2 regions of the Brucella tritici genome follow, and region 2 is predicted to be linked to the other one. Evidence: riboswitches for the same ligand, from Rfam matches in the RefSeq annotation. Region 2 holds a riboswitch; the other holds the start of a gene.

Region 1 (3,408 bases), on a different contig from region 2:
GAATGCATCCTGAAAGGCCGAAAGGATGCGATCAGCGAACATGGCGATCTGCCCCAGCGTTCCGCTGCGATAGACAATGGCAAACTCATCGCCACCAAGCCGGGCAATGAATTCATCCGAAGTCGTGATTTGTTTCAGACGGCGCGCGGCTTCCTGCAAAAGCTGGTCACCGGCCTGATGGCCGATGCTGTCATTGATGTTCTTGAAATGATCGATGTCGAGATAGAACAAGGCGAAAGGTTCGGAATCACCGCCCTTCTTCAACAGGCTTTCGACATGGTGCGCAAAATAGGCACGGTTGGGCAAACCGGTCAGACTGTCGTGCATGGCAATATGTGCCATGCGTTCCTCGATCTCACGCCGTTCCGTTATATCCTCAACAAGACCAATCAGATAACGAGGTTCATCACCTTCGACGGGCGGGATCGAGCATTTTATGATCCGCATCGTGCGCGACGTTCCATCGTTGCGCTCGATCTTGCGTTCGACGCTCAGCACTTCCCGGCGCTGCATCGCCATGTGGTCCTGCTGACCGATGACAACCGCTTCATGCTTGGGGAAAAGGTCCAGGTCGGTTGACCCGATTGCTTTGTCTATCGGCTGTCCGCTCGCCGCAGATGCTGCCTGATTGTAAAGCACATAACGACCTTCATCGTGCATATCCTTGACGAAGACACCAAGCGGCAGATTATTGACGAGACTGTCCAGCAAAGTCTGCGCATGACTTGCCTGACGATTGGCCTCTGCCAATTCCGTCCGGTCCTGAACGATGGCCAGAATCGCTTCCTTGCCGTCGAACAACACCTCGCGTCCATAAGTCAGAACATCGATGGTTTCGCCATTGGCGCGCAGATGTTGCCAGCGCTCCGGGCGTTCGAGGTCGCTACGGTCGCGAATGGCGGCAAGCATGCGCTCGCGCTCGGCCTGCGGACGAATATCGAGAACAGTCATGCCCGGCAGTTCATCAGGCGTATAGCCGTAGAGCGCATAGGCCGCGTCGTTCATGATGATGAAGCCGAGAGTCTGGGGATCATAGACCCACATGGGGGTCGGATGGGTGGTGAAAAGAATACGGAAATCCTGCTGAGACGTGCTCGCAATGGAGCCTCCCGCCTCTGTCGGACCGGCTTTCCGCTTCACCATTATACACCCCTTGCCCCAAGCCGACACACGTCGTCAGTTTGAATTAGCCAACAAAACCTCTCAATGGAACATCATATTCCGCATGGGTTCATGAACCGGACAGGCTCACGAGCCAACAGGCGAGGACCGTCACCAGGACACACTTCCCCGCGGGGAGAATACGACCAATGGTTTTAACAAACCATATATGAAGCGGCTGCTCATATAGGTTTTTTTCTGACGTTCGTATTTTTCAATAGAGCCACACATTGCCTGAGATTGCCGAAGACGGCCCAAGACAGCTTGACCGCTCAAAACTTCCGGCCTATGCCTAAAGACGCAAAATTCGTTGGGGTGCCTTCGAAGCAATATTAGGAAAAGTGCCAAGCGGTTTTCCGTCCGATATTGCGACACAAAAGGCTGAGAGGCGCGTTCTCGCGTTAACCCATTGAACCTGATCCGGGTAATACCTGCGTAGGGAACGGAGTTTGACGCGTCGCGGACGGGGTTCATCCCACTCGGAGCTTATGCTCCATAAAGGTTCATGACGTCTCATCTTTCCGTTCGGAATGAGAGACGACATGATGGACCAAAGACAGAGTTTCTCCCGAACTATATCAACAAGCGGCCAGGCGCGTTCCGTGCCTATATGCGTCACCATTGCCGGTTCCGACAGTGGCGGCGGTGCTGGCATTCAGGCCGACCTCAAGACATTCTCAGCGCTCGGCGTGTATGGCGCGAGCGTTATTGCTGCCGTGACAGTGCAGAACACCTGCACGGTGAGCGCAGTGCACGACATCCCCCCCGCCATTGTCGCGGGACAAATCGATGCCGTTTTCAGCGATCTCGACGTGGCCGCAGTGAAGATCGGCATGGTTTCCGTGCCCGAAACCATCGAAGCCATTGCGCGGGGGCTTGCCCATTTTTCTGGCCCCGTCGTTCTCGACCCGGTGATGGTTGCAAAATCCGGCGACCGGCTTTTGAGCGAAAACGCCATTGCGCTTTTGCGCCGGAAACTGGTGCCAATGGCCACACTGTTGACGCCCAACCGACCGGAAGCGGCCTGCCTGCTCGGCAGCAGTCTGGCGCTCGACGACGGGGACGCCGAACAACAAGGCCGCGCATTACTCGAACTCGGCGCAAAAGCCGTTTTGATGAAGGGCGGTCATGCGGAAGGCGAAATCTGTGTCGACCTGCTGGTTCGCCGCGATCAGCCGACACTCCGTGTCGAAGCACCGCGTATCCTGACCGCCAATACCCATGGCACGGGCTGCACACTCTCCTCGGCAATTGCTGCGGAGCTTGCAAAGAACCTCCCGCTCGAAAAAGCAGTGCTTGCAGCGCATGCCTATCTGCAAGGGGCAATCCGCGCTGCCGATACGTTGAAGATCGGCCACGGCCATGGGCCGGTACACCATTTCCATGACCTCTGGAAAGCTCGAACAGAGGAGATTGCGTGATGCGCGTCACCATCATCGGAGCGGGTGTCGCCGGTCTTGCCGCCGCCGCCGAGTTCACCGATCAGGGCCATGCCGTTACCGTCATCGCCAAAAGCGTGGAAATCGGTTCCGACAGCTGCTCATGGTTTGCGGGTGGAATGCTGGCACCTTGGTGCGAGGGCGAGAGCGCGGAAGAGCCGGTCGTTCGCTTGGGACAGGAAGCAATCGGCTGGTGGGAACGGCACGTTTCGACAGTCCATCGCAAGGGTACGCTTGTGCTCTCGCACACACGCGATGCGACCGAACTTCGTCGCTTTGCCCGCAGGACAGAGGCATTTGACACCATTGATCAAGTGCAGATCGATGCGCTCGAACCGGACCTTGCAGGCCGATTTCGGCAAGGGCTTTTCTTTGCAGGAGAAGGCCATCTCAACCCGCGCAAAACACTGATTGAGCTCGCCGAAAACCTGCAGAACAAAGGCGTTGTCTTTCATCTGGGGCAGGATGCGAAAGACGTCAAAGTCGAGTCCGACATTACCGTCGATGCGCGCGGTCTTGCAGCGCGTGATCAGTTGCAGGACCTGCGCGGTGTCAAGGGTGAGATGCTGGTTGTCCGCTCGCGCGACATCAATCTCAAGCGGCCCGTGCGCCTCCTGCATCCGCGTATTCCGCTTTACATCGTACCGCGCGGCGACGGCGTACACATGATCGGCGCGACGATGATCGAAAGCGATGAGCGGTCGGGCATCAGCGTGCGCTCGACGCTGGAACTCTTGAGCGCCGCTTACGCCTTGCATCCGGCCTTCGGCGAGGCGGAAATCCTCGAAACCGGCGTCGATGCGCGTCC
Region 2 (3,408 bases):
GACATAGAGGAAACCCATCCCGATGATGACGATGTTCGAAACACGTTCAGCCGTAGACGTTTTGCCGTAGCGTCGCGGCGTCGCCGCATGGGTGAAGCCCTCTTCGGATGGCCTGCCGGTCAGGCGCAGGGCCAGAAGAACGAGCAATGTCAGCGCAAGCTGCGTGAAAGTGAGGGCGACAGTACGACCTGGATCAAAATCGAAATGCAGGCTTTGGTAGATTGCGACTTCCAGCGTGGTGGCACGCGGTCCGCCGCCGAGCGTCAGTACGGTTGTGAAACTCGTCACGCAGAGCATGAAAATGAGTCCAATCATGCCCGGCAGATTGCGCCGGATCACAGGCCATTCGATGAGCCGGAAGCGCGCTCCATTGCCCATGCCGAGCTGTGCGGCAAGCTTCCAGTAATCGGTCGGTATGGATTCGTATCCTGCAAGAATGAGACGAACTGCGAGCGGCATATTGAAGAAGATGTGGGCTATCAATATGCCCGTAATGCCGTAAATGTCCGGCTGGAACGGATGCCCCGCAGCTTCGGACAGGTGCGCAATGAACCCGTTTCGGCCATAGATGCTGGTGACACCGAGCACTGCGACGAGGGCTGGCAGCGCAAGCGGCAGGGCAAACAGACGCAGAATAAGCCCGCGCCCCGGAAAATTTACTTCGGCATAGAGTGCGCGGGCGACTGGAACCGCAAACAGCACGGAAAGCAGGCTTGAAGCGATTGCCTGCAGGATCGTGAAACGAGCAACCCGCCATAGATAGGCGTCAAAATTGGCAGCGGCATCGAAGGCGCCGCTGCCCGCTTCAAATGCCAGTGCGACAAGCGCGCCGCCGGCAAGCACGACCAGAAAGACAAGTGCCAGTGCACCCGCCGCGGGTTTCGCGGCGGATATGTTCTTCGAGCGGTGCTGTGCCGGAAATGTTGTCATTTACTGGTCGCGGCCAGCCATTCATCGACCCATGACTTCCGGTTCTTGGCGACTTCGTCGGAAGGGAAGAGAAGCGTCTTTTCCGGTTTCGGCAGTGCGTCGAAAGCGGCTGGAAGCGGGGCGGAAGTCTTGCCGGCTGGATACATCCAGTTGGTTTCCGGAATGACATCCTGGAAACCGGGGCCGGTCATGAAAGCCAGAAACTTTTGCGCCAGAGGATTTTTTGCGCCGGTCGTGGTTTGAGCGGCCAGCTCGATCTGGAGATAATTGCCTTCTGGATAGGCCAGAGCCTTATAGCGCTCCGTGTTTTCCGCGATCATGTGATAGGCGGGAGATGTCGTATAGGACAGCACCATCGGGGCTTCACCCTTGGTGAAGAGACCATAGGCCTCCGACCAGCCAGGCGTGACGGTGAGGATGCGCTTCTGCAGTTTCTGCCAGGCTGCTTCCGCCTCATTGCCATAGACCGATTTCATCCACAGCAGCATGCCCAGCCCTGGCGTTGACGTGCGCGGGTCTTGCAGCACGATCTTCTGCGAAGGATCGCCTTCGACCAGTTCTTTCAGGCTCTTTGGAGGATTGGGCAGCTTTTCCGAATCGTAGACCACGGCGAAATAGCCGTAATCATAGGGAACGAACATATCGTCCCTAAAGCCGCCCGGAACGCTCACATTGCTCTGATCGATGCCGCTTGGTGCAAAAAAGCCGGTAGCGCGCGCTTCGGTCGTCAGATTGGTATCGAGACCGAGGACGATATCGGCTTTGGTATTGCTGCCTTCAAGCTTGAGACGGTTGAGCAGTGCAACGCCATCGGCGGAGGCGACCCAGTCAACTTCACAGTCGCATTCCTTCTCGAAGTTTTCCTTCACCTTTGGCCCCGGACCCCATTCGGAAACGAAACTGTCGTAGGTATAGACGGTGAGCTTGTCTTTCGCCTGCGCTGAAGGCGTGAAAGCCATGGCTGCGGAAAATGAAATAGCCAGCAAAGATAAAAGCCGCATCACGGCACTTCCTTTCTTTTACTACAAGAGGATTGAGCGCCGTTTATGGAGCGTCTAATCCCTCCGCCGGTGCAAACCGGATCAGGTTCAGCGGGTTGGCCGTTTTATTCAGCATTTCCGGACGCAAAACGTTTCACACTTTTGCTGGAAATGCTCTTTGGGCCTCTCAGCCATCCGCGAAAGCAGACGGCACCCCGTTAGAGCGGTTGCGACAATAATCTTTCGCAACGGGAAGGGCAATAATCTTTCGGGGGATAGCTACGGCAGCGAATGCAGGCTTCCGGCGCGGATTTGCCCGTGTTATGAGCGGCTTATGAGCACATTCGTCATTCTCCTCGGCGGCGATCTGGTCGTGACCGATCGCCTGAAGCGCCAAATAGCAGGTGCGCGTATTCTCGCTGCCGATAGCGGGATCAGGCACGCTGCGGCGCTTGGTGTCGAGCCGGAACTGTGGCTCGGTGATTTCGATTCGACCTCTGCAGAGCTTCGCGTGCAATATGGACATGTGCCGCAAAAGACGTTCCCTGCCGCTAAGGACATGACGGACGGAGAACTGGCCTTCGAGGAAGCCTATATGCGGGGTGCGGATCGGGTGATCCTCTGTGGAGCTTTCGGCGGGCAGCGCACTGATCACACGCTGCTGCACCTGACCATGGTGACAGCGCAGGCGGCAAAAGGGCGGAACGTGCTTCTGTCCAGTGGCTCCGAGGAGGCTTGGCCTCTGCCGCCGGGAGATTATGTCTATGACTTTCCCGATGGAACGCCGTTCAGTGTGATTAATTTCAACACTGTCGAAGGCCTTTCGATCACAAATGCGGAGTGGCCGTTAGATAATGTGACACTGCCTTTCGGCTCTTCATGGACGGTTTCCAATGTAGTCCGTGGAACACTTCGTGTTACTGCGCATTCTGGATTGGCGATACTTATCGCCAACTTGGCGATGGAGGAAACACCGCGCTGAGGCCGCTAACCTTATCAATCGAAAGAGCTTGACGCTGGCAGGCGAAACGTATTGTAAATGGGCCAAGCGGGTGTCATCTGCTTTACGCCGAAATTGGGGACGCAAAGTCGGTGATTAGTTCAACTCTTGTAGGAGATGTTTCAATGAAATCACGTCTTACGATGATTGCTGTTGCTGGCGTGCTTGCGTTCTCGACGGCTGCATGCACGACGAATGAACAGCGCACGGCCGGTTATGGCGTTGGTGGCGCAGCACTCGGCGCTCTCGCCGGTGGCGCAATCGGCGGCAATGGCCGTGGTGCTCTTGCTGGCGCTGCTATCGGCGGCGTTGCCGGTACGCTCCTTGGTGCAGCCCAGACGCGCAACGGAACGCAGTACTGCCGTTACCGTGATCCGTATGGCCGCGTCTACGAAGCGCCTTGCCAGTAAGCATTGGGCCAGTAATGACTGGGCCGGCAATAGCTGGATAAATAAGTTTGCTGACAGGTCGGGGAAACCCGGCCTGTTTGTTTTTCAC

The links. A riboswitch is a leader RNA that binds a small molecule or an ion and turns the genes downstream of it on or off. The one in region 2 is predicted to bind thiamine pyrophosphate.
Region 1: it holds a riboswitch for thiamine pyrophosphate, as region 2 does, so the genes downstream of both, thiD (bifunctional hydroxymethylpyrimidine kinase/phosphomethylpyrimidine kinase) here and thiB (thiamine ABC transporter substrate binding subunit) in region 2, are expected to answer to the same signal.

What each region holds. Positions count from the first base shown of each region.
Region 1 is NZ_WBVY01000003.1:568,154-571,561, reverse strand. Features, by position in the region: gene F9K94_RS12575 (putative bifunctional diguanylate cyclase/phosphodiesterase) at 1-1,143, opposite strand, end outside; TPP riboswitch at 1,463-1,620, shown strand; gene thiD (bifunctional hydroxymethylpyrimidine kinase/phosphomethylpyrimidine kinase) at 1,707-2,582, shown strand; gene F9K94_RS12565 (FAD-dependent oxidoreductase) at 2,582-3,408, shown strand, end outside.
Region 2 is NZ_WBVY01000005.1:110,062-113,469, forward strand. Features, by position in the region: gene thiP (thiamine/thiamine pyrophosphate ABC transporter permease ThiP) at 1-930, opposite strand, end outside; gene thiB (thiamine ABC transporter substrate binding subunit) at 927-1,931, opposite strand; TPP riboswitch at 1,973-2,138, opposite strand; gene F9K94_RS19505 (thiamine diphosphokinase) at 2,245-2,892, shown strand; gene F9K94_RS19510 (hypothetical protein) at 3,036-3,320, shown strand.